DNA from 4 places in the Bradyrhizobium sp. I1.14.4 genome. Region 4 is predicted to be linked to each of the others. Evidence: predicted binding sites of a transcription regulator. Region 4 holds the regulator's gene; each other region holds the start of a gene.
The links. Region 4 encodes PhoB, which activates phosphate uptake and scavenging genes when phosphate is short. Its sites were predicted from a motif close to TGTCATNNANCTGTCAT; they were not measured.

Region 1 (7,257 bases), on a different contig from region 4:
CCGCGCCGTCGATGCGCGAGGCCTCCAGCAATTCATCCGGCACGGTCATGAAGAATTGCCGGAACAGCAGCGTCGCGGTGGCCGAGGCAATCAGCGGCAGCGACAGCCCAGCATAGCTGTCGAGCAGATGCAGATCGGCGACGATCTTGTAGGTCGGATAGATGCGCACCTCGACCGGCAGCATCAAGGTGATGAAGATGGTCCAGAAGATCGCCATCCGGAAGGGAAATCGGAAATAGACGATCGCGTAGGCCGAGATGATCGAGATCGCGATTTTGCCGACCGCGATCAGGAGCGCCATGATCAGCGAGTTCAGCATCATGTTGAGCACCGGCTCGCGGGTCGAGCCGCTCGTGCCGACAAACAGCGTCTGGTAGTAGGTATCGAGGAAATGGCCGCCGGGCAGCAGCGACATCTGGCCGTTGGCGATGACGGCATTGTCCTGGGTCGAGGCAACGATCGCCAGATAAACCGGGAAGGCGACGATGGCGATCCCGATCCACAGGATGGCGTGAGCCAGATAGCGCTGGAAGCCCTCTTCCTCGACCATCAGTAGGTCACCTTGCGCTCGACGAAGCGGAACTGGATCGCCGTCAGCATGACGACGATGACCATCAGGATGACCGACTGCGCGGCCGAGGAGCCGAGATTGCCGCCGAGCAGGCCGTCCGTATAGACCTTGTAGACCAGCGTTTCGGTCGCCTTGCCGGGACCGCCGCGGGTCATGGTGTCGATGATGCCGAAGGTGTCGAAGAAGGCGTAGACGATGTTGATGACCAGCAGGAAGAAGATAGTTGGCGACAGCAGCGGGAAGATCACGGTCCAGAACCGCCGCATCGGGCGGGCGCCGTCGATCGCGGCGGCCTCGATCACGCTCTTCGGGATGCTCTGCAGCCCCGCGAGGAAGAACAGGAAATTGTAGGAGATCTGCTTCCAGGCCGCGGCGAGGATGATCAGGGCCGCCGCCTGATCGCCGTCGAGCAGCGGATTCCAGTCAATGCCCATGCCGCGCAGATAGCGCGACAGCACGCCGAGCGAGGGGTGCAGCATGAACACCCAGAGCACGCCGACCACCGGCGGGGCGACGGCGTAGGGCCAGATCAGCAGCGTGCGGTAGAGCGTCGAGCCGCGCAGCGGCTTGTCGGCCATCACCGCGAGCAGTAGCGCAAACGACAGCGAGGACACCGCGATCGCGAATGAGAACGCGAAGGTCCTGATGATCGCGGCAAAATAGGCCGGCTCCTTGAACAGATCGAGATAGTTCTCGAACCAGACGAAGGTGGTGGAAAGGCCGAAAGCGTCCTGCAGCAGGAAGGATTGGATCACCGCCTGCACGGCCGGCCAGTAGAAAAAGATCAGGACGACCGCGAGTTGCGGGGCAACCAGCGCGTAAGGCAACAGCTTTGATTGAAAAGTCGCTTGCTTTTGCATGATCTGAGAAAAGTGGCAGGCCGCTTGTCGCGGCCAGCCGGTTGATGGCCCTAAAGCGCGATGAGATTAGGTTGAATCGTCATCGCGCTTTGGCTCGTTGTTTGGGCATGATCTTTTCGGAAAACCGCGGCGCACTTTTCCGGATCATGCCCGAAGGCATCATGTCAGCGGACGGCGGTCTTTTCAAACTGCCGGAGCATCTGGTTGCCGCGCTCGACGGCCGAGTCGAGCGCCTGCTTCGCGGTCTTCTTGCCGGCCAGTGCCTGTTCGATCTCCTCCGACCACATGTCGCGCAGCTGCACCATGTTGCCGAGGCGCAGACCACGGGAATTCTCGGTCGGCTCCTTGTTGGTGAGCTCGAGCAGCGGGGTCTCCAGATAGGGCTGGTCCTTGTAGAAGCCTTCCGCCTTGGCCTTGGCGTAGGCCGCCTTGGTGATCGGCAGATAGCCCGAGGCCTTGTGGATCCAGATCTGGCGGTCGGTGTCCGAGAGGAAGGTCAGGAACTTGGCCACGCCCTTGTATTCGTCGGCCGACTTGCCGCCCATCACCCAGAGCGAGGCGCCGCCGATGATCGAGTTCTGCGGCGCACCCTTGACGTCGGGATAATAGGGCATCGGCGCGGCGGTGAAGTTGAACTTGGCCTGCGCCTTGACGTTGCCGAAGAAGGCCGACGAGGTCAGGTAGATCGGGCACTCGCCCGAGGTGAAGCGGCCTTCGCCGGTGTTGGTGCGGCCGGCGTAGTCGTAGGTCTTGTCCTTCTGCAACTCGACCAGGTTCTCGAGATGCTTGACCTGCAGCGGGCCGTTGAACTCGAGCACGGTGTCGAAGCTGTCGAGGCCGTTAGCCTTGCTGGCCAGCGGCACGTTGTGCCAGGCCGAGAGCTGCTCGAGATTGACCCAGGTGACCCAGGAGCCGGAGAAGCCGCAGGTGGTGTAGCCGGCCGTCTTCAGCTTCTTGGCGTCCTCGAACACCTGCGGCCAGGTCTTCGGGATCTCCGTGATGTTGGCTTTCTTCAGCGCGTCGAGATTGACCCACATCACGGTGGACGACGAGTTGAAGGGGAATGACAGCATCTCGCCCTTCGTGGTCGAGTAGTAGCCGGTGATCGCGGGCAGATAGACGCTCGGATCGAACTTCTCGCCGGCGTCGGCCATCAGCTTGTAGACTGGTTTGACGGCGCCGGTGGCGGCCATCATCGTCGCGGTGCCGACCTCAAACACTTGCATGATGTGCGGCGCGTTGCCGGCGCGGAATGCGGCGATGCCGGCGTTCATGGTGTCGGCGTAGCCGCCCTTGTAGGTCGGGATCACCTTGTAGTCGGACTGCGAGGCGTTGAAGTCGCTGGCCAGCTTGACGATGACGTCATTGTTGGCGCCGGTCATCGCGTGCCACCACTGAATCTCCGTCACCGCAAACGCAGGCGACGCGAATACAAGTGTGGCAGCGGCTGCCGCAGCAGCGCCGAGTCGTCGAAAAATCATCAAAAGCCCCTCCCGGTTGGAACATCGTCTTTCGTTGCGCGCGTTAACAGCGCCGGATGACGTTCAAATGACCGTATAATCGAAAGTCATGGTAGGGGGGAAGTCGAGGCAAAGGGAAGCGGTAAAAAAGGCGGAGATCGTAGCCGCGTCCGTGCGGTGCAACGCCGGACGCGACGTTGCACCGCAGTGTCGATGGCTGGTCGCGCTGCGTTGACGCGACCCGGTGCCCGATTCGCTCGAAACGATCTAGCGCTTGCGCTGGGGACCGCAGACCACGCCCTTTTCAACCAGGCTGTTGATCTCGTCCCTGGAGTAGCCGAACTCGCCCAGCACTTCCGCGGCGTGCTGGCTGAACTTCGGCGGCGTGCGGCGCAGGCTCGGCTTGGTGCGCTCGAGGCGGATCGGCGAGGCGACGCCCTTGTACCAATCCTTTTCGATGACGTCGCCGCGATGGATGGTGTGCGGGTTGGTCAGCGCCTGGTCGATCTTCTGCACCGGGCCTGCCGGCAGGCCGGCGGCGAGCAGCCGGTTGCAGAGCGGTTCGGCCTCGTGCTGGCTGAACACCGCGGCAAGCTCGAGGCGCAGCGCATCGCGGTTGGCGATGCGATCCTTGTTGCGGGCAAAGCGCGGATCGGTGCCGAGCTCGGGCTTGCTGATCTCCTTGGCGAGCTTGCGGAAGGTGCCGTCATTGCCGACGCCGATGAAGATGTTGTCGGTCCTGGTCGGGAAGATCGCGTAGGGCACGAGGTTGGGATGCTCGTTGCCGGTGAGCGACGGCGGCTTGCCATGCATGAAATAGTTCGCGGCGTGCGGATGCATGATCGCAAGCCCGGTCTCGTACAGCGTCGTCTCGATGAACTGGCCGAGCCCCGAGCGCTGCCGCTCCGACAGCGCCATCAGGATGCCGATCGCCGCGTAGAGCCCGGTGGTGATGTCAACCAATGGCACGCCGATGCGCATCGGGCCGCTCTCCGGCGAGCCGGTGGCCGCGATCATGCCGGTCATCGCCTGGATGATCGCGTCATAGCCGGGATTGCCGCCGCGCGGGCCGTCGGCGCCGAAGCCGGAGATCCGGCAATGCACGAGGTGCGGAAATTTCGCGCGCAGCACGTCGTTGCCGATGCCCCATTTGTCGAGTGTGCCCGGCTTGAAGTTCTCGATCAGCACGTCGGCCGTCTCGAGCATCTTCATCAGCACCACGCGGCCGCCCTCGGAGGCGAGGTCGAGGCCGATCGAGCGCTTGTTGCGGTTGATGCCGACGAAATAGGCCGCGTCTTCCTCGTGGAAGGGAGGGCCCCAGTCGCGCACCTCGTCGCCGGCGGGCGGCTCGACCTTGATCACGTCGGCGCCGTGGTCGGCGAGAATCTGGGTGCAATACGGGCCGCCGAGCACGCGCGTCAGATCGATCACGCGCAGTCCGGTCATCGCGCCCGTAGCCGCTGGGGTATTCATGGAAACAACCTTCGCTCAGTTGGGTTCGAAAACGAGGTCCCAGAGCTAACGGTCTTCAGGCGAGGCAGCAATGCTTCCGTCGGCGCAGGCCCATGCAGCGGGCCGCGCGTGCGTTCGCCAAGCGAACCGGCATCTGAAATGCAGTGGTTCGTCGACAACGTAATAGTCCGCCACGCCGATGTGGCGGACTATTGGCGCAAGGTGAATTAGACGACGCTTAGCTTGACGTCGACATTGCCGCGGGTCGCGTTGGAATAGGGGCACACGTGGTGGGCCTTTTCGACCAGTGCTTCGGCCTCAGTGCGGGAAAGGCCGGGCAGCGAGACGACGAGGTCGACCGCGAGGCCAAAGCCGCCTTCCGAGCGCGGGCCGATGCCGACGGTCGAGGTGACCGAGGCGTCGGCGGGAACCTTCGGTCCGCCCTGCGAGGCCACGAACTTCATGGCGCCGATGAAGCAGGCGGCATAGCCGGCCGCGAACAGCTGCTCTGGATTGTTGCCGGCGCCACCGCCGCCACCGAGCTCCTTCGGGGTCGTGAGCTTGACGTCGAGCGCGCCGTCGAGCGTTGCCGCATGGCCGTCGCGGCCGCCGGTTGCCTTGGCGCTGGTCTTGTAGAGCACGTTCACAGACATCGTGGTCTCCCTTTGGGTTTGGACTTCGCTTTGAATTCGACGCTTTGTGTATTGCACGCAAATAGATTGTGCACAATATAAAATATGCGGCCTCACATTTAATTGTTCGCAATTGAATCCGCGGTCCCGTGAGCCCAGAATGACCCGGAAACGAGATGGCTTCGATGGGAATCATGGTCAGGAAACAGACGGCGGCGGATCAGGCGCTGCGGCTCGATAACCAGATCTGCTTTGCGGTCTATTCGACCGCACACGCCTTCAACCGCGTTTACAAGCCGCTGCTCGACCGGCTCGGGCTGACCTATCCGCAGTATCTCGTGATGCTGGCGCTATGGGAGCGCGACGACGTGCCGGTGAAAGACCTCGGCGAGCGCCTGTTTCTGGATTCCGGCACGCTGACGCCGCTGCTGAAGCGGCTGGAGGCGGCGGAGCTGGTCAAGCGGACCCGCAGCACCGAAGACGAGCGGGTGGTGCTGATCGCGCTGACGCCACAGGGCCAGGCGCTGCGCGAAAAGGCGAAGGCCGTCCCGCAGTCGATCCTCGCGGCCTCGGCCTGCTCGGTCGGCGAATTGCTGGCGATGAAGGATGAGATCGTGGCGCTGCGCGACCGGCTGAATGCGGTGCTGGGCGATTAGGGGGCGCGGCGACTTGCGGGTCAGAAATGCTTCTTTGCGAATGCCCGTCCCGAGCCGGACTTTAGATAGCGTTCGAATGCAATGGCGAGCCGTTCGTCGCTGAAAGCGATATAGGTTCTCAGCCGCCAGGGCCCATACTTCGAGGTATGCGGGACCTCCCTCGCGTTATGCTTTGCCAGACGAGCGTGCACGTCGTCGGTTATGCCGACGTAGAAATGCTCGGCATCGAGACTTTCGAGAATGTAGACATATTTCATGGCGTATCCCTCCGTAGAAAGGATACATCAGCAATCGGAACTCGCAGAAAACGCCGTGCCTCAGCCCGCCGTCGCCTTCGGGCTATGGCGGGGCAGCCTTCGTTCGCTTCGCTACGAGGGACTTCCCGGGCTTGCCCGGCCGAAGCTCGCGAAGCGAGCGAGTTTCTGCGGAACAATGCATCGGTAATCGGAAGTAGTAGAAGCAGCTTGCTTCGGCCCGCCGTCGCCCTTTGGGCTATGGCGGGGCAGCCTTCGCTCACTTCGCTACGATGGACTTCCCGGGCTTGCCCAGCCGAAGCTCGCGAAGCGAGCGAAGGCTGGTGGAGCCAGGCGGGATCGAACCGCCGACCTCTTGCATGCCATGCAAGCGCTCTCCCAGCTGAGCTATGGCCCCTTATCCAGTTGGGATGATCCTGGGGGATCAATCCTGGCCCGCGCGGCCTGGACGACTCGCGCGGCAGCACCGTTGATCATAGATCGGCGCCGATCTCAAGTCTCTTCGTCGCCGCCGACGTCACCAATGATGTCGGTCACGTCCTCATCGCCCTCTTCCTCGTCGGCGATGAAGGTGGAATCGTCGTCGTCGTCGTCGTCGATGGTTTCGTCGACCTCAATGTCGTCCTCGGATTCGGGAACCACGGCCTTGACTTTCCCGGTGTTCTCCTCGGCATCGGCTTCCTCGAGCGAGACCAACTCTTCGGTCTCGGCTGCCTCGGGCATCTCGGCGGCGGTCGCAGGCGAACTGACGGGGGCGCCACGACCCCGCGGCGGGGCCACGGGCGCGATCGGCACGACCTCGCCGGTGTAGGGCGAAATCACCGGGTTCTTGTTGAGGTCATAGAATTTCTTGCCCGTGGTTGGGCAAATGCGCTTGGTTCCGAGCTCGGACTTGGCCACGTGGTAATCCCAGAATTTTGCTGAAAAACGGAGCTTCACTTGGCTAGTTGAGGAGCCGCTGTCAATAGCGGTTTGCACGCAAGTGACGGGCGCGTGACGCGGTGTTGCCTATGTGATACCTGCGCCGGCGCGAGAGGACACAATCTTGGCCCATTCTGACACCCCGACCCCGCTGGAAGCGCGCGCCTGCGGCCCCCTGGCCGGCAAGGTCCGCGTTCCCGGCGACAAATCGATCTCCCACCGCGCCCTGATCCTGGGGGCGCTTTCGGTCGGAGAAACCCGCATTTCCGGCCTTCTGGAAGGCGAGGACGTGCTCAATACGGCCAAATCCATGCGGGCGCTGGGCGCGAAAGTGGAGCGGACGGCGCCATTTACCTGGTCGGTCTCCGGCGTCGGGGTCGGCGGCTTCGCCCAACCTTCCGTCCCGCTCGATTTCGGCAATTCCGGCACCGGCTGCCGGCTGGTGATGGGG
Region 2 (7,257 bases), on a different contig from region 4:
GATGCGAAGATGTAGTAGGCGCCGTGGCTGCCCTGGATCAGCGCCGAGGACGCGATGATGGCGAGGAAGGTGGGATTGCGCAGCAGCCTCGGCGCGCCGGCCGTCGGCGCGGCTGTGGCCGCTGGACGGCCCAGTGGCCGCAATGTCAGCCCGGCCAATGCACCGAGCACGGTCACGGCCGTGATAATCCAGATCAGATCGACCTCGGCGACGTAGCGGAGCAAGAACCCGCTGACGAGCGCGCAGACCGCGAAGGCGGCCGAGCCCCAGAGCCGCAGCGGTCCGTAGCTGAGGCCAAATTGCCTGACGCCGCGCAGCGCATAGGCGTCGGTGAGCGGCACCATCGGCGTCCAGACGCAGCAGGTCAGCGCATAGACCGCGAGCAGCACGAACGGCTGGTGCTGGGTGCCGATCACGGCAAAGCCCAACGCGGTCGCAAAGCCGGTGGCGATGATCGCGCCGCGCAGCATCTGGCGCCGCTCCGCCGCCGCGGTGACCAGCGGCAGGACGGTGAACCGCGTCACCGGCGGCACCGCCGTGATGATGCCGATCCAGGTGGCATCGATGCCGACCGCCTTTAGCCACACCGTGAAAAACGGCAGATGGACCCCGGTCATGCCGAACAGCGTGGCATAGAATGCCGCAAGGCTGACAGCGAATCGCCGCGATGCAACCTTTGCTGCGATGGGGATTTGTGATTCGGAAGACATCAATTCAATTGCGATTCGCGCGATATCGTGGTGATCGTTAGCGTAACGCGCAGTGATTTGCGCGGAGAGATTGTGATGGCCGAAGAAGCATTCGCCCTGTCGCCGATATCCGCCCGCGCGGCCCTGCCGAGCGAGGAGGACTATGCTGCGATCAGCGCGGCCTTCATGGAGACATCGCGGGGCCGCTGGTTCCTCGGCGAATATGCCAAGCGCAACCGCAATGCCGATACCCGCATGGTGCTCGATGCCGTCGCGCGAATCGAGGAAAGCCTGAGCACGCAGCGGCAGGCTGCCGCAGACGCGATCAGGGACGAGCAGCTGGCGCAGGCGCTGGCCGCCCTGCGTGGTGCGATCGAGGCGGCCCAAGCGTCCGCCATCGCCGCGCTCGACGGCATCAGCTTCGAGCAGAACCTCGCGCCGGTACGCAAGGGCGTGCGGGTGATTCGAGAGATCTCCTGGCGGCTGCGCGAAATCGGCAATGATGGCCGGATCTGCGACATCATCGATTCGCAGGTCAGCGCGATCGAGGCCGGTGCCGCCGAGGTCTCGATGGACGACGCCAAGACCGTGCTGGATGCCGCCTTCGCGGCGCTGGCCCGCCGGCTCAGCGAATTCGATCCGGACAAGGCGGCGACGCCAGCATCCGAACCTGATGTGGCCGAAGCACCGGTAGCGGAGCCGCCCGCTGCCGCCCCCTCGCCGCCACCGGTGGCCGAAAGCACGGCCGCCGATCGCGCCGTCCCCGATGCTACTGTGGCCGCTACGCCGCCAGCGCCGCCTCAGGAGACCGTTGCAACGCGGAGCATTGAGACTGCCGCCATGCCGGAGCCGAGCGAAGCATGGATCAAGGCGGAGGCCGCACTGGCCGAAGCCGAGGCCGCAGAACTCGCCCGCGTTGCCGGCGACGCCGCCGACGCCCATGACGAAGCGGTGCTCGACCGCATCGCGATGGAGATGGGCGCGCCCGATCCGATCGACGAAGCGGCGATCGCCGAAGAGATGCACGCTGCCGAGGAGATGCGGGTCGCCGAGGCGATGGCTGCCGACCCCGAGATGGTTGCACCGGCAGCCCAGCCCGAGCCTGCACCGGCGCCCGAGCCGAAGGTTGAGTTCAAGGTCGAGCTCCCACCGGCCGCTGCAGCGCCGATTGCAGCGGCTCCGGCGGCCGTGCCGCCGCCTCTCCCACCCGCCGTTGAGGCTACCGCTGTTCCCGCAGCAGAAGTCTCACTCGGCTCGACCATCATCGCCAGTGGCCTTCTGAAAAAGCCGAGTGTCGCGGCCAACGATCCGCTCGCGCCGTTCCGCCGCATGAGCCAGGCCGAGAAGATCGCGTTCTTCTCGTAAGCGGTGGCGCAGTTCGCTTTTCGTCATTGCCAGGCATAGCCGTCTGAAGGACGGCGTTGGAATGAGCGGCGGCCATCATGGCGGCTTCAGGCACTGATCGACGGAGCCGCGCAACGAGCCGGGTCAGAGCGACCACCGCCCTGCGCCCGCTCGTTCTCAAACAATTGGCGTCAGGCGACGAGCTTCGCAAACAGGTCGGCATCGACATTGCCGCCCGAGAGCACGATGACGACGTTCTTGCCCTTGGCGTCGATCCGCCCCGCCAGCAGCGCGGCAAGTCCGACCGCGCCGCCGGGCTCGACCACGAGCTTCAGCTCGCGATAGGCAAACGCAACGGCTGCGCCGACCTCATCATCGGAGACGCTGACGCCATTTGCGAGCAGCTTGCTGTTGATGGCGAAGGTCAGTTCGCCTGGAATCATCGCCATCAGCGCATCGCAGATGGTGCGCGCCGCGACCGGATGCGCCTCGCGATGGCCGACCTTGAGCGACAGAGCGTGATCGTCATAGCCTGCGGGCTCGGCGACGATCACCTGGGCCTGCGGGAATTTCGCCTTTATTGCGGTGGCAACGCCCGCGATCAAGCCGCCGCCCGAGGCCGGCGCAACCACGATATCGGGCACGAGCCCGAGCGCCGCCATGTCCTCGGCGACCTCGCGGCCGGCGGTGCCCTGGCCCGCGATCACGAAGGGATCGTCATAGGGGCGCACCAGCGTCGCGCCGCGCTTGCCGGCGATGCCGTTGGCGATCGCCTCGCGGTCGTCGCGATCGCGATCGTACAGCACGACCTCGGCGCCATAAGACTTGGTCCGCTCGCGCTTGGTGATCGGTGAGTCCGCAGGCATCACGATGGTCGCCTGCATGTTGAGGATCTTGGCCGCCGCGGCAACGCCCTGGGCATGGTTGCCCGAGGAGAACGCCACGACACCGCCACTCCGCTTGTCCTGCGGGATCGAGGCGAGCTTGTTGAAGGCGCCGCGGAATTTGAACGATCCGGTCCGCTGCAGCATCTCGGGCTTGAGGAAGACCTGGGTGCCGACGCGTTCATTGAGAACGGGAAAGGTCAGCAGCGGCGTGCGCACCGCGAACGGCGCGACCACCCTTGCGGCGGCATCGATGTCCGCGGCAGCGACGGGTGGATTTAGAACGGTGTCCGTCATCCACGATTTGTATCGCGGCGCCGGGCTGCCCGGCAAGACGCTTCATAGCGCTTTCGAGCGAAGTGGGTACCGGTTCGCGTGAAGAAACGCGTCAAAACAAAGGCGCGTGAGTTATCTAGCGTGAGGTCGGCTGGCTGGCCGGCAGGACCGCGAAATGGTGCTCCTCGGCACCGAATTCGAATACTTCCCCCTCGCCGTCCGGTGCAGCGGGGCGGACGTTCATGCAGCGATCGATGAACACCCGGGCCGACGCCTGCCAGGTGTGGAGCGCGGCGAAATCGACGCAGGCCTGCCGCGGGATGCTGAGCGCCTCCAGGCAGGCATGGCGCAGGTCGTCGTCGAGGACGCCGACCGGGGCGGCGCCGATCACGTCGCGGGGGCCGGTGACCGGAAAAGCGGCAACCGGCAGGCCGCTCGCCAATGCCTCGAGCAGCACCAGGCCGAAGGTATCGGTCCGGCTCGGGAACACGAACACGTCGGCGGCCGCGTAGATCTCCGCCAGTTCTTCGCCGTGGCGGGCGCCGAGGAAGACGGCTTCCGGATGTTTCCGCTCCAGCGCCACCCGCGCCGGGCCGTCGCCGACCACGACCTTCGTGCCGGGCAGATCAAGTTCGAGAAATGCCTCGAGATTCTTCTCCACCGCCACCCGGCCGACACTGAGGTAGACCGGCTGCGGCAGGCAGAGATCGACATCGCGCGGATGGAACAGCGCGGTATCGACGCCGCGCGACCACAGCACCACGTTGCGGAAGCCGCGCTGGCGCAGCTCGGCTGCCAGCGCCGGGGTGGCGGCCATCACCGCCCGGCTCGGCCTGTGGAACCAGCGCAACGCCCGCCACACCCAGGCTTCCGGGACCGGCGTGCGTGCCGAGACATATTCCGGAAAGCGGGTGTGGAAGCTCGTCGTAAACGGCAGGCCGCGCCTGCGGCAATAGCGGCGGACCGAAAGCCCGATCGGGCCTTCGGTCGCGATATGGATGCTGTCGGGCTTCGCCGCCTCGATCAGGCTGGCGACCTTGGCCTGGTACGGCAGCGCCAGCCTCAGATCGCGATAGCTCGGCATCGCGAAGGTGCGGAACGAGTCCGGCGTCAGGAAGCTCACCTCGACGCCGAGCGATTCCGCCGCCTGCGCCATCATGGTCAGCGTGCGGACAACCCCGTTTACCTGGGGATGCCACGCATCGGTCGCGACCAGGATATGCGTCATGCAGCGCGTGCCGTCACTCGCGGGACTGGCGCGATCCGGCGCACCGGATCGGTCCAGGTGATGATCTCGAAATGGCCGTCCTCATGTTCGGCGAGCGCGGTGCAGCTCTCCACCCAGTCGCCGCAATTCATGTAGCGGATGCCATGCTCGTCATGGATCGTCGCGTAGTGGATGTGGCCGCAGATCACGCCGTCGCAGCCATGACGCCGCGCCTCGCCGGCAAGCGTCGCTTCGAACGCGCCGATATAGTTCACCGCCTTTTTGACCTTCAGCTTGGCCCATTGCGACAGCGACCAGTACGGCACGCCGAACATCTTGCGGAAGAAGTTGACGAAGCGATTCATCTGGATCGCGAAGTCATAGGCCTTGTCGCCGAGATGGGCGAGCCAACGCGCATTCTGCACCACGAGGTCGAAGATGTCGCCGTGGATCACCAGGTAGCGCTTGCCGTCGGCACCGGTGTGAACAGTGTTCTCCACCACGTCGATACCGCCGAAATGCGTGCCGTAATATTTGCGCAGGAACTCGTCGTGGTTGCCCGGGACGTAAATCACCTTGGCGCCCTTGCGCGCCTTGCGCAGCATCTTCTGCACGAAATCGTTGTGGGTCTGCGGCCAGTACCAGTTCGACTTCAGCGCCCAGCCGTCGACGATATCACCAACGAGGTAGATCGTGTCGGCATCGTGAGAGCGGAGGAAGTCCAGCAGGCGGTCAGCTTGCGAACCGCGGGCTCCGAGATGGACATCGGAGATAAACAAAGTGCGAAAGCGCCGCTCGGGGCTTTCTTCACTCAAGGAGTCACTTCCCATGCCTGTGCACCTACCGGATTCCTGTGACAAGGCGATGACGATCCCCGCGACCCAAGGCCTCACTAACAGTTAACGAGAATCAGCAGCACGCCCCCTCCACAGCGGATAACAGCGGCGTGCGACAATCTGGCGACATGGGCGGGCGCGGGTGTGTGGAACAGGCGTTGTGTTGCCTGCATATCGCAGTGGAACAACGCGTGCAGTTGTCGGGTATGACGATGCAGATTGCTACGCGGCTACGCAGCTTCAGTAATATTTGTGGAAGTGATGCACGGGACCGTGGCCGTGCCCGACCGCGAAGCGATCGGCGGCGGCGATCGCTTCGGTGATCCAGGCCTTGGCGTTGCGCACAGCGGTCTCCATCGCCTCACCCTTGGCGAGCCCCGCCGCGATCGCCGACGACAGTGAGCAGCCGGTGCCATGCGTGTTGGCGGTCGCAATGCGCGGCGCTGACAGCGCGATGCTGCGCTCGCCATCGATCAGATAGTCGATGCTCTCCGCACCATGCCCATGGCCACCCTTGACCAGCACCGCGCGACATCCCATCGCCAGCAATCGCTTGCCCTGTCGCTCGACGTCGGCCTCGCTCGAAGCGACCGGCTCGTTCAAGAGCGCCGCCGCTTCCGACAGGTTCGGCGTGATCAGCGACGCCAGCGGAAACAGCAGGGTCTTCAGCGCATCGACAGCCTCGGCGGCGAGCAGCCGATCGCCCGAGGTTGCGACCATCACCGGATCGAGCACGATGTGGCGCGGCGCCCAGCGCTTCAGCCCAGCGGCGATCGCCGCGATCGTCTCGGCCTGCGCCACCATGCCGATCTTGACCGCGCCGACTTTGAGGTCGGAGAAGACGGCATCGATCTGGGCCGTGACGAATGAAGCGGGCACCGGATGGATGCCGCTGACCCCCGTGGTGTTCTGCGCGGTCAGCGCCGTGATGGCGGAGGCGCCATAGACCCCGAGCGCGGCAAAGCTCTTGAGGTCGGCCTGGATACCCGCCCCACCCGAGGAATCCGAGCCGGCAATGGTGAGCGCGACCGGCGTCATTGTGCAGCACCGGCGGTTGATACGGATGAGACGCTCAGCAATAACACCATCGCCTGTCCTAGCGCGGCCGCCCATCGGCAGCAAGTTCGCCTGACTTTACCGCGAGTTGGCCTTGACTTGACCCCTTGCGTTGGCCGCCTGTTTTTGGCCTATAGTCGCGGAAATCCCCGGAGACGACTTTGATGGTTCCTTTCTTCGTCCAGATCAAATGCAAGCTCGGCCAGTCCTACACCGTCGCGAACGCGCTGGCGGAGGCCGAGATTGCGTCCGAGATCTATTCCACCGCGGGCAATTACGATCTCCTGGTCAAGTTCTACGTCGACCACGACACCGACATCGGCCATTTCATCAACGAGAAGGTTCAGGTGATCCCGGGCATCCAGGATACCCTCACCATCATCACCTTCAAGGCGTTCGGCGCGAAGTAGAGCATGATCGGGAAAAGTGCGAAGCGGTTTTCCCTCGCGACAGACGCCGAACGCGTTTGCACGGAAATCATGCTCGAGCAAGGACCTAAGGCGCGATCCAACATGATCTGATCGTGCCCTTAGGACGGCTTCTCGGGCTTCTTCGGCTTCGGCGGCCCCTCGACCGGCGGCAGCGACTTGATGTACTCGGCGATCGCGGCGCGATCGGACGATGAGAGCTGCGAGGTGTTGCGGATCACGCGTACCATCGATCCACCGGCGCTATCGCCGTCCGGCATCTGCCCGCTCTCGAGGAAATAGGCGATGTCCTTTACGCTCCAGTCGGACAGCCCCTTCTCCGTGATGTTGGGCACCCAGCCCTCGCGCTCCGGATCCGGGCCGCCGGCGAAGCGCTGCCCGCTGACGATGCCGCCGAGGAAATTCCGCGGGCTGTGGCACTCGGCGCAATGGCCAAGGCTGTTGACAAGATAGGCGCCGCGATACCACTGCGCCGACCGGCTCGCATCCGCGATGAACGGCTTGCCGTCCATGAACAGGAATTTCCAGACGCCGACA
Region 3 (7,257 bases), on a different contig from region 4:
CGCGGGGCATCGGCTATTCCAACGACTATCTCGGCGCCTATGCCGAGCAGATGCTGCTCAGCGAGCCGCTGCTGCTCGAAGTGCCGAATGGCCTTGCCGCCGAACACGCCGCACTCACCGAGCCGCTCGCGGTCGGCGTGCATGCGGTGGCGATGGCCGACATCAAGGGCGGCGAGGTGCCGCTGGTGATCGGCTGCGGCCCCGTCGGCCTTGCGGTGATCGCGGCGCTGAAGATCAGGGGTCTCGGTCCGATCGTTGCCGCCGATTATTCGCCGGCGCGGCGCCTGCTCGCCGAGAAGATGGGCGCCGATGTCGTGATCGATCCCGCCAAGACACAGCCCTATGCGAGCTGGGCCGAGCACGCCCAGATGACCGAAGCGGAGAAGGCGGCGCGGCCGCCGATGCAGGCGCTGCTGCCGCCGCTGAAGCCTGCGCTGATCTTCGAATGCGTCGGCGTGCCCGGCGTGCTGCAGCAGGTGTTCGAGGGCGCCCCGCGCAGCGCCCGCATCGTCGTGGTCGGCGTCTGCATGGAGACCGACAAGTCCGAGCCGATGCTCGGCATCATCAAGGAGCTCAACGTCCAGTACGTGCTCGGCTACACGCCGGAGGAGTTCGCCTATTCGCTGCGCCTGATCGCGGAAGGCCAGGTCGATGCCGCCTCACTCGTCACCGGCCGCGTCGGCATCGACGGCGTCGCGCAGGCTTTTGCCGATCTCGCCAATCCCGAGGCGCACACCAAGATCCTGGTCGAGCCGTGGCGGTGAGCCCTTGGCGGTGAGTTCGTCGGCGCGAGGTTTGCATTTCGTGACGCCGAACCTATAGTTCGCTGTGTCTTATCGCACTGACAGCACGTACCTCATGCGAGTTTCAATCATCACGGGAGGGGGCTCCGGCATCGGCGCCGCGGTCGCGCGCCGGCTCGCCGGACACGGCCAATGCCTGATGCTGCATGGACAGGGCGCCGAGGCTTCCGGGCTCGCGCGGCTGAATTCGGTTGCGGAGGAATGCCGAGGCAAGGGCGCCAAGGTCGAGATCAGCACCGGCGATCTCGCCAGCGCTGGCGCGGGCACGTCGCTGGTCGCGGCAACGCGTGCCGCGTTCGGGTTGATCGACACCATCGTGCACGCCGCGGGCTTTGCCGACCGGCGCGAATTCGCCAGCCTGCCGCGCGAGGCGCTGGAGCGCGCCTTTGCCGTGATGGCGGCGGCATTCCACGAGATCGCGGCCGCCGCGCTGCCCGACCTCACGCGCAGCGCGCACGGCCGCGTCGTCGCGGTCTCCAGTTTCGGGCCGCATCGCTTCGTGCCCGGCGCCACCTATCCGGGATCGGCCGCCGCGAAGGCCGCGCTCGAAGTGCTGGTGAAATCGCTCGCAATCGAACTCGCCGCGTCGGGCTCAACCGCCAATGCCGTGATGCCCGGCTATACCCGCAAGGATCCCGGCCTGTTCGGCGCGCTGGATTCCGCGACCTGGGAGCGCGTCGCAAAGGCCAATCCGATGCAGCGGCTGGCCGAGCCGGACGAGGTCGCTTCCGTCGTCGCGTTCCTGCTGTCGCCGGAAGCGGGCCACGTCACCGGCGCGACGCTGCCGGTCGATGGCGGCCTGACCTTGATGTGACGGCACTTTCGCCGGACCGGCATCGCGTGACACGCGCAAGTCCGCCTGCAATGCTGGGAGTCAAGGCGAGCACGGCAGTCGAGGGGCAGGATGAACTACGTTTGGGATTTCGGGATCCTCGCCAGGTACAGCCATCTGTTCTGGCTCGGGCTCGGCTGGACCATCGCCTACACGATCGGCACCATCATCCTGGGCACGCTGATCGGCCTGATCGTCGGCATGCTGCGGCTGCGGCGCATTCCCGTGATCGACTGGCTCTTGATCGCCTACATTGAAGCGTTCCGCTGCACGCCGCTGCTGGTGCAGATCATCTGGTTCTACTACGCCTTTCCGGTGGTGATCGGCGTCAACATCCCGGCGCATGTCGCGGCCGTCAGCGTGCTGTCGCTCTATGGCGGCGCGTTCTATGCCGAGATCGTGCGCGGCTCGATCGAGAGCGTGCCGGTCGGGCAGTGGGACGCCGCGAAGGCACTCGGCTTCCGCGGCTGGCGCCTGATGCGGCTCGTGATCCTGCCGCAGGCGCTGAAGCCGATGATGGCGCCCTATGTCAACCAGTCGGTAACGCAGCTGAAGAACACCTCGCTGGTCTCGATCATCGCGGTGCCCGATCTCGTCTACAATGCGACGCTGATCAACGCCGACACCTACCGGCCGCTCGAGGTCTACACCATCGTGGCGCTGATCTATTTCGCGATCCTGTTCCCGTCGACGCTGGTGGCCAGGCGGTTGGAGCGCGGGCTCACCTACGACAAGGTGTGAAGGTCTCGCACTACCGTCATGGCCGGGCTTGCCCCGGCCATCCACGTCTTTCTTCTTGTGGAAACGAAGACGTGGATGCCCGGGTCAAGCCCGGGCATGACGAGTTGATGGAGGCGGAGCATCACTCGCTAGATACTCAACTCCACCGGCACATCCTCGGGCTTGACGCCGGCGAGGCTGAGGCCCTTGACGAACCATTCGCGCATCTGGCCGATGCCGCGGTTGTAGTCGATCCACACCGACAGGAAATCGCGCCAGCGCTTGTCCGCCTCGCGCCGCACCGCCGTGCCGCTCGCGATCGTCACCGACGGCGAGGCCAGGATCTTGTAGGTACCGAGGTTCGGGTTCTTGGCGATCGCGGTCAGCCCGAGCACCAGCGCGTTGACCACGCAATCGACGCGGCCCGACGACATTTCCAGCATCACCTCGTCGCGCGACTTCAGCGATTTGATGGTGGCGTTGGGCGCAAAGCGCCGGGCCACCGCCTCGTTGGCCGAGCCGACGTCGACCGCGATCTTCACCTCGGGCTTGTTGATGTCGGCCCAGGTCTTGGCCTCCAGCCCCTTCTTCAGCATCGCGCCGAACGGATGCGGGAACACCAGGCTGGTGAAATCCACCACCAGCGCGCGCTGCGGGGTCGGGTTGAGCGCGAAGCCGAGGTCGATCTTGTTGGCCTGCAGATCGAGGATCGAGTTGCCATAGGTCGATTCGACATATTCCAGCTTGACGTCGAGCAACCTGGCGAGGTCGTTGGCCATCTCGATCGAGAAGCCGGACCAGGTGCCGGCGGCGAGGTCCTTGTTGAAATAGGGCAGCTCGCCCGGCAGCACGGCGATCCGCAGCACCTTGTTGGCCCTGATACGGTCGAGCGTGTTGTCGGCAGGCGTCTGCGCCGAAGCCGGGGTCGCCATTGCGGCCGCGAGTGCCGCGCCGCTGCCGATCCCGAGCGCATAGCGCAGCGCGTCGCGGCGATCTTCGGAAATCTTGATGTCGTCGGATTGAGTCAAGCGGGCCTCCCTGCACCAGATCGGGGAAGCCTAGCGTCGGCGTTTGGCCACAGCAATAGTGGCAAGCTGCGCCATTAGTAGGCGCAATTGCCCAAGTGCTGGTCGCTCTTACTTTGCCCCGCCTCGCCCCGCCTGCGGCGAGCGGTGATCTGTCCGCACGTCATGGCCGGGCTTGTCCCGGCCATCCACGTCTTTCTTTCTTCATGTGGAAACGAAGACGTGGATGCCCGGGACAAGCCCGGGCATGACAAGCGGGAGAGGGGGACGGCGTAGGCGTGACGAGCCTCAATACCGTCCCGGCACGTACATCTCCGGCGGGATCGGGCCGCGGTGATAGTCGGGGTTGCGCACCCGCGGCGGCAGCACCACCGGTTGGTGCGTGACCTGCTGATAGGGGATCTGGTTCAACAGATGCGAGATGCAGTTGAGCCGGGCGCGCTTCTTGTCGACGGCATCGACGATCCACCACGGCGAGTCGGGCAGGTGGGTGCGCTCCAGCATCGTCTCCTTGGCCTTGGTGTAGAGCTCCCAGCGGGTTCGCGCTTCGACATCCATCGGGCTCAGCTTCCACTGCTTCAGCGGATCCTGGATCCGCATGCTGAAGCGGAACGCCTGTTCCTCGTCGGTGATCGAGAACCAGTATTTCAGGAGGATGGTGCCGGAGCGGATCAGCATGCGCTCGAATTCCGGCACCGAGTTGAAGAACTCCTCATACTGCTCGTCGTTGCAGAACCCCATCACCTTCTCGACGCCGGCACGGTTGTACCAGCTGCGGTCGAACAGCACGATCTCGCCGCCGGCCGGCAGATGCGAGACATAGCGCTGGAAGTACCATTGCGTGCGCTCCCGCTCGTTCGGTGCCGGCAGCGCTGCGACGCGGCAGATGCGCGGGTTGAGCCGCTGGGTGATGCGCTTGATGACGCCGCCCTTGCCGGCGGAATCGCGTCCCTCGAACAGCACGACGACCTTCTTCTTCTCGTGCTGCACCCAGTCCTGCAGCTTGACCAACTCGCCCTGCAGCCGTAGCAGTTCGCGGAAGTAGAGCTTGCGGTCGATCACTGGCCTGCCGGCGGCCCCGTCGTGGTCGAACTCGTCGAGTCTGACATCGTCGAGCTCGAGCTCGAGTTCCTCGTCGAGACTGTCGGCCATCTCCTGATGGATGCGGGCGCGCAGTGCTTCGTCTCGGGCGGCTTCGTCGGTGAGAGCGGAGGTAGTCATGAAGGTCCGTCTTTCAGTGTGTTTAGATGGATCGACGGGAGCATTGACGGGCGATGTTACCCCTCTATGACAATGGCATGACCGCTGTTTCACGCTGCTGCGGGGACTGTGCTAACAAGCGATAACAAGATCAAAAATGGAGACGCCGATGATTTCGCTCACGCCAAAAGACGTCCTGCCGGAGGACGCGACCGCCGGCACGCTGGTCGGACGGGTCTGGCTGCCGCAGGCCGCTGGGCCGGCCGTGGTCGCGGTGCGGGGTGACGGCGTGTTCGACGTCACCGCGCGCTTCCCCACGGTGAGCGCGCTGTGCGAGGAAGCTGATCCCGCAGGCGCATTACGTGCCACGCTCGGCGAGCGGCTCGACGATTTCGAGACGATCCTCGCCAACACGCCGCCCGACGGCCGCGACAAGGCCGGGCCGCATCTGCTCGCGCCGGTCGACCTTCAGGTGCTGAAGGCCGCCGGTGTCACCTTTGCGATCTCGATGCTCGAGCGCGTGATCGAGGAGCGGGCGCGCGGCAATCCGTCCTCGGCGGACGCAATCCGCAAGGAGGTGGTGCGCCTCGTCGGCGACGATCTCTCGAAGCTGAAGCCCGGCTCCGAGCAGGCGATGAAGCTGAAGCAGGTGCTGATCGACCAGAACGCCTGGAGCCAGTATCTGGAGGTCGGCATCGGCCCCGATGCCGAAGTCTTCACCAAGGCGCCGACGCTGTCATCGGTCGGCACCGGGATGGATGCGGGCCTGCATCCGAAATCGACATGGAACAACCCCGAGCCGGAGGTCGTGCTTGTCGTCTCCGGCGCCGGCAAGATCGTCGGTGCCGCGCTCGGCAACGACGTCAATCTGCGTGATTTCGAGGGCCGCTCGGCGCTGCTGCTGTCGAAGGCCAAGGACAACAACGCTTCCTGCGCGATCGGCCCGCTGCTCAGGCTGTTCGATCAGACCTTCTCGCTCGACGACGTCAGGAAGATGGATGTCGGCCTCACCGTGAAGGGCGCGGACGGCTTTGTGCTCGAAGGTCATTCCTCGATCTCCAAGATCAGCCGTGACCCGACCGATCTCGTCGCCCAGACCATCGGCCCCGTGCATCAATATCCCGACGGTTTCGCGCTGTTCCTCGGCACGATGTTCGCACCCGTCAAGGACCGCGACGCCAAGGGTGAGGGCTTCACCCACAAGCGCGACGACATCGTCACCATCGCAGCGCCGCAGCTCGGCGAGCTCGTCAACCGCATGCGCAACAGCGATGAATGCGAGCCCTGGACGTTTGGTGTTGGCGCGTTGATGAAAAACCTCGCGCGGCGCAAGGTGCTGTGACGTAGAACGCGGCATTGTCATTGCGACGAGCGAAGCGACGAAGCAATCCACGTCTCTCCTTGCGACACGATGGATTGCTTCGCTTCGCTCGCAATGGCGGCGCACTTCGCGCTGCAATACGAGGCGTAGCTCGCCGACGAGTACGCGCTGTCGGCATTCTGCGACCGGATCGTCGTGCGATTGGCAACAACGTCCGGCTTAGCCGTGATAATGTCTCGTGGCGTCGCCGGCGTTGTCGAACATGTTCAGAAACCTGCGCGGCAGATCGATCGCGTGCTGCAACTTGAGGGCGCGCGAACGCGGTGGAATTCGACGCGACCGCTTGTCGCGCCCTTATGTGATCCAGTTCATCCTCGTTCGCGCTGCTCCGCGTCAGCATATTGGCTCGACGCGAACAGAAGGAGTCGCGGACATGAGCGAGCAGCCGTCAAGTGGAATGCCCGATTGGCTCACGACCGACATGCTGGTGATTGCCGTTTCACTGGCAATCATCGTGATTGGCATATGGATCGCGCCGTAGCCTGGTTGCGCCGGCTGGTAGCCCTGTCGTTGGATGATGTCACCGCCATGCGCGCGAGGCGATGGCGCACTTCACAAGCCGATCATCCGGAAGATCATGCCTCCGATATTCGGGCCGTGACGATGGTGGCGGCGATGATGGCTTCGCGGGGGTTCGTCGCCGCCCGCTGCCATCGCGCTCCTGCCGCCATCCCGCTCGGGGCCGATCGCGTCGAACGCGGCCCTCTGCTCGTCGCTGAGCGCGCTGTAGAAGGTGTCCAGGGCGGGACGCACGGTGCCGACCGCCTGAAGCATGGAATCGAGCCTTGCCGCGACCGCCGCAAGGCGCGCCGGTGGCGTGCGCACGTCGGTGGGCGGACAAGACGATTTCAATGTCTCCTCGGCCTTTGTCGCCGCATCCCGCAAGGCGTCGAGGCTCGCCCGCTGCGCGTCGGTTGGCTTGACATCGCGTTCGATGATGTCGCCGGGCCACGCGTTGGCGGCAGGCTGCGCCGCGTTGCAGTTGGCGTTGTCCGCCGTCGCCTCACGCTGGCCGCGGTGCTGATCTGCCACCAGCGCGGTCACCTTCGCCTTCTGATCGTCGCTGAGCAGCCCGTAGAACTTCTCCAGTGCCGGCTCAAGGATGCCGACCGCGTCGCGCATGGCCTGGAGGCGCTGCTGCATCGCGGCGAGGCGGCTCGGCGCGGTCAACGGGACGTCCTTGGGGCATGAGTTGAGAATGGTCGCGGACGCCTTCTGCGATGCGCTGGCGAGGTCGTCGAGCGCTGCGCTCTGCTCCGCATTGGGCTGAATGGCGCTGCGGAATTGCTCGATGGG
Region 4 (7,257 bases):
GGTCTCGCCGCGGCCGAGCTGCATCTCGGCGCCGGTCAGCATGATGGATTCACCGCCGAGCTGGCGCATGCCGACGTCGAATGACACCCGGGTACGGGTCGACGGGCGCTCGAAGATCATCGCCAGCGTCTTGCCTTCGAGCGGCTTCCTGCCCTTCTCATGTGCCTTCAGCTTCGCCTTCATGGCGGCTCCGGCGGAGAGCATGTTGCGCAGTTCGGCGAGCGGCAGCTCGTTGATATCGAGGAAGTGACGGACCTGCTTGCTCATCACCCTGCCGCCTTCTTCGGCAGCGCCGCCGATAGCACGGAGCAGGCGCGCTCGAGCGAGACGATCGACTGGTCGATCTCGGCCTCGGTGACAATCAGGGGCGCGAGGAACCGCACCACATTGTCGCCGGCGCCGACAGTGAGCAGCTTCTCGTTGCGCAGCGCGGCGACCAGGTCGCCCGACGGCACCACGGCCTTGACGCCGATCAACAGGCCCTCGCCGCGCACCTCCGATAGCACGCCGGGATAGCGGTCGACGACGGAAGCGAGCTTCTGCTTGAGCAGCAGCGACATCTTCTGCACGTGGTCGAAGAAACCGGGCTTGAGCATGACGTCGAGCACGGCATTGGCGGCCGCGACCGCGAGCGGATTGCCGCCGAAGGTCGAGCCGTGCGAGCCCGGCGCCATGCCGGCCGCTGCCTGCGCGGTCGCCAGCACCGCCCCGATCGGGAAGCCGCCGCCGAGCGCCTTCGCCAGCGACATCACGTCCGGCGTGACACCCGTGCGCTTGTAGGCAAACAATTCGCCGGTGCGGCCCATGCCGGTCTGCACCTCGTCGAATGCGAGCAGCAGGCCATGCTCGTCGCAAAGCGCGCGCAATGCCTTGAAGAAGGCCTGCGGCGCCGAACGCACGCCGCCCTCGCCCTGCACCGGCTCGATCAGGATGCCGGCGGTGTGCGGGCCGATCGCCTTCTTCACCGCCTCGATATCGCCATGCGGCACCTGGTCGAAGCCGTCCATCGGCGGACCGAAGCCTTCGAGATATTTCGCCGCACCGGTCGCAGCGAGCGTACCCAGCGTGCGGCCGTGGAAGGCGCCTTCGAAGGTGATGATGCGGTAGCGCTCGGGATGGCCCTTGGAGAAGTGATAGTGGCGGACCAGCTTGATCACGCCCTCCATCGCTTCCGCGCCGGAATTGCAGAAGAACACGAAGTCGGCAAAGCTCTGCTCGCACAGCCGCGCGGCGAGCACCTCGCCGTCCGGGCTCTTGAACAGGTTCGACATGTGCCAGAGCTTGGTCGCCTGCTCCTGCAGCGCCTTGACCAGATGCGGATGCGCATGCCCGAGCGCGTTCACCGCGACGCCCGAGGTGAAATCGAGATAGCGATCGCCGTTGGTTGCGATCAGCCAGGCGCCCTCACCGCGCTCGAAGCCCAGATCGACCCTGGCGAAGACGGGGAGCAGATGCGACGAGGCACTGTTGGTCATGGCGTTCACTGACGGTTTGAAGCCAACAAATTGCCGCGCGCCTTGACGCCAGCGCAGCAACAGCCAGCTTCGGAAAACAAAACGTGCCGCCTTTGCGGGCGGCACGTGCCAAACATTCTATGCTGCGGCCAGTAACTGTCAATCGCCAGAAGCCGGCCTTTGCCGGTCTTCCTGCAATGCGAAACGAGCGCAATCCGGAGCATTCCGGTGCGGTGGAAAAGCCTCACCGCAATGCTTAACTTTGTGGGAACATGTGGACGCACGGCCGCGGACTCTTGCGCCAGAGTCACGCCATATTGTAGCGTTTGGCCTGTCGGGTACGACATCTCGTGCGGCAGTACTGGACCCTCTAAGTAGCCTTCGTGTCTCACGTAAACGTTCGGGCGCAAGACCGCGCCCGGCGAGGGCTAAGGGATTCTGGCCGCTGGGATTTTTATCCAGATTGGCTCGCAGCGCCCGCTCCAATGACTGGCCGGCGCTCCGCGAAAGGAAGAATGCGATGACTGTATTGACCTGGTCCGACGATCGCGTCGAACAGCTGAAGAAGCTCTGGGAATCCGGCCTCTCGGCCAGCCAGATCGCCGCGGAACTTGGCAATGTGACGCGAAACGCCGTGATCGGCAAAGTACATCGGCTTGGCCTCTCCGGCCGCGCCAAGGCTCCCTCCACGGCCGCGCCACGGCAGCGCAAGGCCCGCCCCGCCCAGCACATGATGCGGGTGGCGCGCCCTGTTTCGCGCGGCAACACGGCGCTCGCGCACGCCTTCGAGGTCGAGATGGAGTCCGATCCGATCTCCTACGATAATGTGGTGCCGATGAGCCAACGGCTGTCACTGCTCGAGCTCAACGAAGCCACCTGCCACTGGCCGGTCGGCGATCCATCGAGCCCGGAATTCTTCTTCTGCGGCGGCAAGGCGCTCGCCGGCCTGCCCTATTGCGCGCATCACTCGCGCGTTGCCTACCAGCCCGCCGCCGACCGCCGCCGGCCGTCGGCGAAGCCACAAATCAAGTAGCACTCGGGAAACAAGCCTGGACTGCACGAAAGAAATCCCCGCGAAAGCGGGGATTTTTTGTTGATGCCGTCACTGCGGGGAGCTCGCGACAAAATTGCAGAGCAATTTGCGCTGAAGCGACGAAGCAATGACGGAACCAAGGGTCCAGACCCAGAGTGCGATTGCATACCGGGCCAGGAGACTGCGATTGTTTGGGGCCGTTACGGCTGCGGCTCGGCCTTTGCAAACCGGTCGTCGAGCGCGTAGCCGGCGCCGCGCACGGTGCGGATCGGATCCTGCTCGCGGCCCGGATTGAGCAGCTTGCGCAGGCGGCCGATATGCACGTCGACGGTGCGCTCATCGATATAGATGTCGCGGCCCCAGACGCTGTCGAGCAGTTGCTCGCGGCTGAACACGCGGCCGGGATGCTCGAGGAAGAATTCGAGCAGGCGATACTCGGTCGGCCCGAGATCGATCGGGCGGCCCGAGCGCGCCACGCGGCGCTTCTCGCGGTCCAGCTCGATGTCGCCATAGGTCAGCACGGTCGCAAGCCGCTCCGGGCTCGCGCGGCGCAACAGGCCCTTCACCCGCGCCAGCAGCTCTGGTACCGAGAACGGCTTGACGATGTAGTCGTCGGCGCCGGTGGCAAGCCCGCGCACGCGCTCGCTCTCCTCGCCGCGCGCGGTCAGCATGATGATCGGAAGCTGCTTGGTCTCGGGCCGCGCCCGCAGGCGGCGGCACAGCTCGATGCCGGACAGGCCCGGCAGCATCCAGTCGAGCACCACGAGGTCGGGAATGCGCTCCTTCAGCCTTGTGTCGGCATCGTCGCCGCGCCCCACGGTCTCGACATCGTAGCCTTCCGCATCGAGGTTGTAGCGCAACAGCGTCGTCAGCGCTTCCTCGTCTTCGACTACCAGAATGCGTGCGCTCATCGGTTTAAGTTCTTTCTGTGTGGTGATCCGTTGCCCAGACGCAAACCGAAACGCTTACTTCCTTCAGCAAGGTCCCCGCGAAAGCCTTTTGTCGCGAGGACAATCCGGTTCCGCACGTGCGGATCATGCCCTAGTTGCCCGGCACCGTGGTGGCAAAAGTGGTCATGTCGCCCTTCGGGCGCTTGTCGGTGATCTGCTGGCCCTCGATCATGTAGAACACGGTCTCGGCGATGTTGGTGGCGTGATCGCCGATCCGCTCAATGTTCTTGGCGCAGAACATCAGATGGATGCAGAACGAGATGTTGCGCGGATCCTCCATCATGTAGGTGAGCAGTTCGCGGAACAGCGAGGTGCAGATCGCATCGACTTCCTCGTCGCCCTTCCAGACGTTCATCGCAGCCGGCAGATCGTGCGCGGCATAGGCGTCGAGCACCGACTTGACCTGCGACAGCACGAGGTCGGTCATGTGCTCGAGGCCGCGGATCAGCTTCAGCGGCTGGAAGTCGCTCTCCAGTGCTGCGACGCGCTTGCCCATGTTCTTGGCGAGGTCGCCGATCCGCTCGAGGTCGGTGGCCACGCGCATCGCACTGACGATCTCGCGCAGGTCGATCGCCATCGGCTGGCGGCGCGCGATCGTCAGCACCGCGCGCTCTTCGATGAGGCGCTGCAAATTGTCGATCTCGATGTCGGCGGCGACCACGCGCTTGCCCAGCGCGACGTCGCGACGGATCAGCGCGTCGACCGACTCGGTGATCATCCGCTCGACGAGGCCGCCCATCTCGGCGACCAGGCGGGTCAACTCCTGCAGATCGCTATCGAATGCCTTGGCGGTATGTTCAGAAGCCATCGCTTGTCTCCCCTCAATCATGATCCCGGGGATCATGATTTCGTTGTCCTCAATTTAGCATGATCTGATCGGAAAACCGGTTTCCACTTTTCCGGATCATGCGCCGGTCAGCCGAACCGGCCGGTGATGTAGTCCTGGGTGCGCCGATCGCTCGGTGAGGTGAATATCTTGTTGGTGTCGTCGAATTCGATCAGCTCGCCGAGATACATGAAGGCCGTCTTGTCGGAGACGCGCGCCGCCTGTTGCATGTTGTGGGTGACGATCGCGATCGTGTAGTCCTCGGACAGTTCCTGGATCAGCTCCTCGACCTTGGCGGTCGAGATCGGGTCGAGCGCCGAGCACGGCTCGTCGAACAGGATCACCTCGGGACGCACCGCGACGGTGCGCGCGATGCACAGGCGCTGCTGCTGGCCGCCGGAGAGCGAGAGGCCGGAGGCGTTCAGCTTGTCCTTGACCTCGTTCCACAGCGCGCCGCCGCGCAGCGCCTTCTCGACCCTGTCGTCCATCTCGGACTTCGAGATCTTCTCGTAGAGGCGGATGCCGAAGGCGATATTCTCGTAGATCGTCATCGGGAACGGCGTCGGCTTCTGGAACACCATGCCGACCCGCGCACGCAGCAAATTGAGGTCGAGCTTGGGATCGAGAATGTTGGTCTGGTCCAGCATCAGCTGGCCGACCGCGCGCTGGCCCGGATAGAGGTCATACATCCGGTTGAAGATGCGCAGCAGGGTCGACTTGCCGCAACCGGACGGGCCGATGAACGCCGTGACGCGGTTGGTGCCGAGCGTCAGGTTGATGTTCTTCAGCGCGTGGTGCTCGCCATAATAGAAGTTGAGGTTGCGCACCGTGACTTTCGGGGGCGCGTCCGGAAGCGGAACCTGGGGAACGTGGCCCGCGGCAGTCATGGAGACAGAAAGCTCGGTCATTTTGCGGCCCTTTCGGCACCAAGGATACGCGCGCCGATATTCAGCGCGAGCACGGTGAATGTGATGAGCAGCGCGCCGCTCCACGCCAGCTCTTTCCAATAGGCGTAGGGGCTCTGCACGAAGTTGTTGATGGTCACCGGCAGGTTGGCCATCGTCTTGGTCAAATCCCAGCTGAAGAACTGGTTCGACAGCGCGGTGAACAGCAGCGGCGCGGTTTCGCCGGCGACACGGGCGGTCGCCAGCAGCACGCCGGTGATCAGACCCGATCGGGCCGCACGATAAGCGATCCGCTTGATGACCAGCGAACGCGGCAGGCCGAGCGCCGAGGCCGCCTCGCGCAGCGGATTGGGCACCAGCAGCAGCATGTCCTCGGTGGTGCGCAGCACGACCGGGATCACGATCACGGCGAGCGCCAGCGCACCGGCGATCGCCGAGAAGCCGCGCATCGGCACCACGACCGCACCATAGATGAACAGGCCGATGATGATCGAAGGCGCGCTGAGCAGGATGTCGTTGATGAAGCGGATCACCGAGGTGAGCTTGTCGTGCTTGCCGTACTCGGCGAGGTAGGTGCCGGCGAACAGGCCGAGCGGCGCGCCGATGCCGACGCCGATCACCGTCATGATGATCGAGCCGACGATGGCGTTGAGAAGGCCGCCGTCGGTCGATCCGGGCGGCGGGGTGTTCTGGGTGAACAGCTGCACGCTCAGCCCGGCAAGGCCGTTATAGACCAGCGTGATCAGGATCAGCGCCAGCCAGGTGACGCCGAACGCCGCCGCCGCGAAGCAGAGCGCGCGGATGATGATGTCGTAGCGGCGACGCGATTTGTAGATCGGATTCATGACGTCACTTCCCCGCCTTCGTTTCCAACCGCATCAACATCAAGCGCGCCGCGGCGAGCACGAAGAAGGTCAGCACGAACAGCAGCAGGCCGAGCAGGATCAGGCCGGACTGGTGCAGGCCGTCGCTCTCGGCAAATTCGGAGGCGATCGCCGCCGAGATCGTGGTTCCCGGCGCAAATATCGACGACGAAATGCGGAACGAGTTGCCGATGATGAAGGTGACCGCCATGGTCTCGCCGAGTGCGCGGCCGAGCGCCAGCATGATGCCGCCGATCACGCCGACCCGGGTGTAGGGGATCACCACGCTGCGGACCACTTCCCAGGTGGTGCAGCCCATGCCGTAGGCGGCCTCCTTCAGCACTGGCGGGACGGTCTTGAACACGTCGACCGAGATCGCGGTGATGAAGGGCAGCACCATGATGGCGAGGATCAGCGCCGCGTTGAAAAGGCTGAGATAGGACGGCGGGCCTCCGAACACCGCGCCGAGCACCGGCACGCCCTCGAAGATCCTGATCATGAAGGGCTGGAAGGTGTTCGCAAGGAACGGGCCGAGGACGAAGAAACCCCACATGCCATAGATGATTGACGGGATGCCGGCGAGCAGCTCGATCGCGATGCCGATCGGGCGCCGCAGCATTTGCGGGCATAGCTCGGTGAGGAAGATGGCAATGCCGAGGCCAACCGGAATCGCGATCATCATCGCGATGATCGACGTGATCAGGGTGCCGTAGATCGGGCCGAGCGCGCCGAGCACCGGCGGATCAGCCGAGGGCGCCCAGCGCTGCGTCCAGAGGAAGGCAAAGCCGTATTCCTTCATCGCCGGCCAAGCGCCGACAATCAGCGACAGAATGATGCCGCCGAGGATCAACAGAACCGAAATCGCCGAGATGCGTGTGATCCAATAGAAGGTGAGATCACCCAGCTTGAAGGCGCTGAGGGCCTTGGCGCGATCGTAAGGTCCCGCGGCTTCCATTACATCGCTCTGAACAGCCATGTCTGCCACGCCAATTCCCTCTTTACTATGTGAAAGCCACGCAAACCGCCACGCCCCCGAAGCGATCCTTACTGACGCATTTGGCCGGGCGTCGTTCCGGCTTGCGCCCCCGGGGCGCGAACCCCGGGCCACGCCCGCGTTTCTTGCCGCGGTGGCGGAACCCGGGTCTCGATCGCTCTGCCTGTGCCGCCCTTGAGAGGCGGCACAGGCTTTGTTCGAAGCGTCAGGCTTAGCTCTTGATGTCCGAGGA

Region 1: ugpB (sn-glycerol-3-phosphate ABC transporter substrate-binding protein UgpB) is a predicted target of PhoB. The motif match lies at 2,969-2,985, and genes of this name have one in related genera.
Region 2: ABIB78_RS36070 (UDP-2,3-diacylglucosamine diphosphatase) is a predicted target of PhoB. The motif match lies at 5,254-5,270, and genes of this name have one in related genera.
Region 3: ppk2 (polyphosphate kinase 2) is a predicted target of PhoB. The motif match lies at 4,668-4,684, and genes of this name have one in related genera.

The regions. Positions count from the first base shown of each region.
Region 1 is NZ_JBNDLA010000013.1:96,741-103,997, reverse strand. It holds gene ugpE (sn-glycerol-3-phosphate ABC transporter permease UgpE) at 1-550, opposite strand, end outside; gene ugpA (sn-glycerol-3-phosphate ABC transporter permease UgpA) at 550-1,431, opposite strand; gene ugpB (sn-glycerol-3-phosphate ABC transporter substrate-binding protein UgpB) at 1,596-2,912, opposite strand; gene ABIB78_RS24580 (CaiB/BaiF CoA transferase family protein) at 3,159-4,364, opposite strand; gene ABIB78_RS24575 (organic hydroperoxide resistance protein) at 4,571-4,996, opposite strand; gene ABIB78_RS24570 (MarR family winged helix-turn-helix transcriptional regulator) at 5,170-5,631, shown strand; gene ABIB78_RS24565 (GIY-YIG nuclease family protein) at 5,652-5,888, opposite strand; tRNA gene ABIB78_RS24560 (tRNA-Ala) at 6,207-6,282, opposite strand; gene ABIB78_RS24555 (TIGR02300 family protein) at 6,378-6,785, opposite strand; gene aroA (3-phosphoshikimate 1-carboxyvinyltransferase) at 6,931-7,257, shown strand, end outside.
Region 2 is NZ_JBNDLA010000037.1:1,300-8,556, reverse strand. It holds gene ABIB78_RS36090 (MFS transporter) at 1-710, opposite strand, end outside; gene ABIB78_RS36085 (hypothetical protein) at 786-2,054, shown strand; gene ABIB78_RS36080 (threonine/serine dehydratase) at 2,225-3,214, opposite strand; gene ABIB78_RS36075 (glycosyltransferase family 4 protein) at 3,330-4,421, opposite strand; gene ABIB78_RS36070 (UDP-2,3-diacylglucosamine diphosphatase) at 4,418-5,230, opposite strand; gene thiD (bifunctional hydroxymethylpyrimidine kinase/phosphomethylpyrimidine kinase) at 5,477-6,274, opposite strand; gene ABIB78_RS36060 (Lrp/AsnC ligand binding domain-containing protein) at 6,457-6,702, shown strand; gene ABIB78_RS36055 (c-type cytochrome) at 6,822-7,257, opposite strand, start outside.
Region 3 is NZ_JBNDLA010000060.1:2,660-9,916, forward strand. It holds gene ABIB78_RS38465 (zinc-binding dehydrogenase) at 1-764, shown strand, start outside; gene ABIB78_RS38470 (SDR family NAD(P)-dependent oxidoreductase) at 859-1,617, shown strand; gene ABIB78_RS38475 (amino acid ABC transporter permease) at 1,708-2,376, shown strand; gene ABIB78_RS38480 (transporter substrate-binding domain-containing protein) at 2,505-3,383, opposite strand; gene ppk2 (polyphosphate kinase 2) at 3,669-4,601, opposite strand; gene ABIB78_RS38490 (fumarylacetoacetate hydrolase family protein) at 4,750-5,922, shown strand; gene ABIB78_RS38495 (Spy/CpxP family protein refolding chaperone) at 6,514-7,257, opposite strand, start outside.
Region 4 is NZ_JBNDLA010000011.1:56,151-63,407, forward strand. It holds gene argF (ornithine carbamoyltransferase) at 1-267, opposite strand, end outside; gene ABIB78_RS22370 (aspartate aminotransferase family protein) at 267-1,475, opposite strand; gene ABIB78_RS22375 (GcrA family cell cycle regulator) at 1,975-2,487, shown strand; gene phoB (phosphate regulon transcriptional regulator PhoB) at 2,688-3,398, opposite strand; gene phoU (phosphate signaling complex protein PhoU) at 3,529-4,245, opposite strand; gene pstB (phosphate ABC transporter ATP-binding protein PstB) at 4,353-5,171, opposite strand; gene pstA (phosphate ABC transporter permease PstA) at 5,168-6,013, opposite strand; gene pstC (phosphate ABC transporter permease subunit PstC) at 6,018-7,007, opposite strand; gene pstS (phosphate ABC transporter substrate-binding protein PstS) at 7,237-7,257, opposite strand, start outside.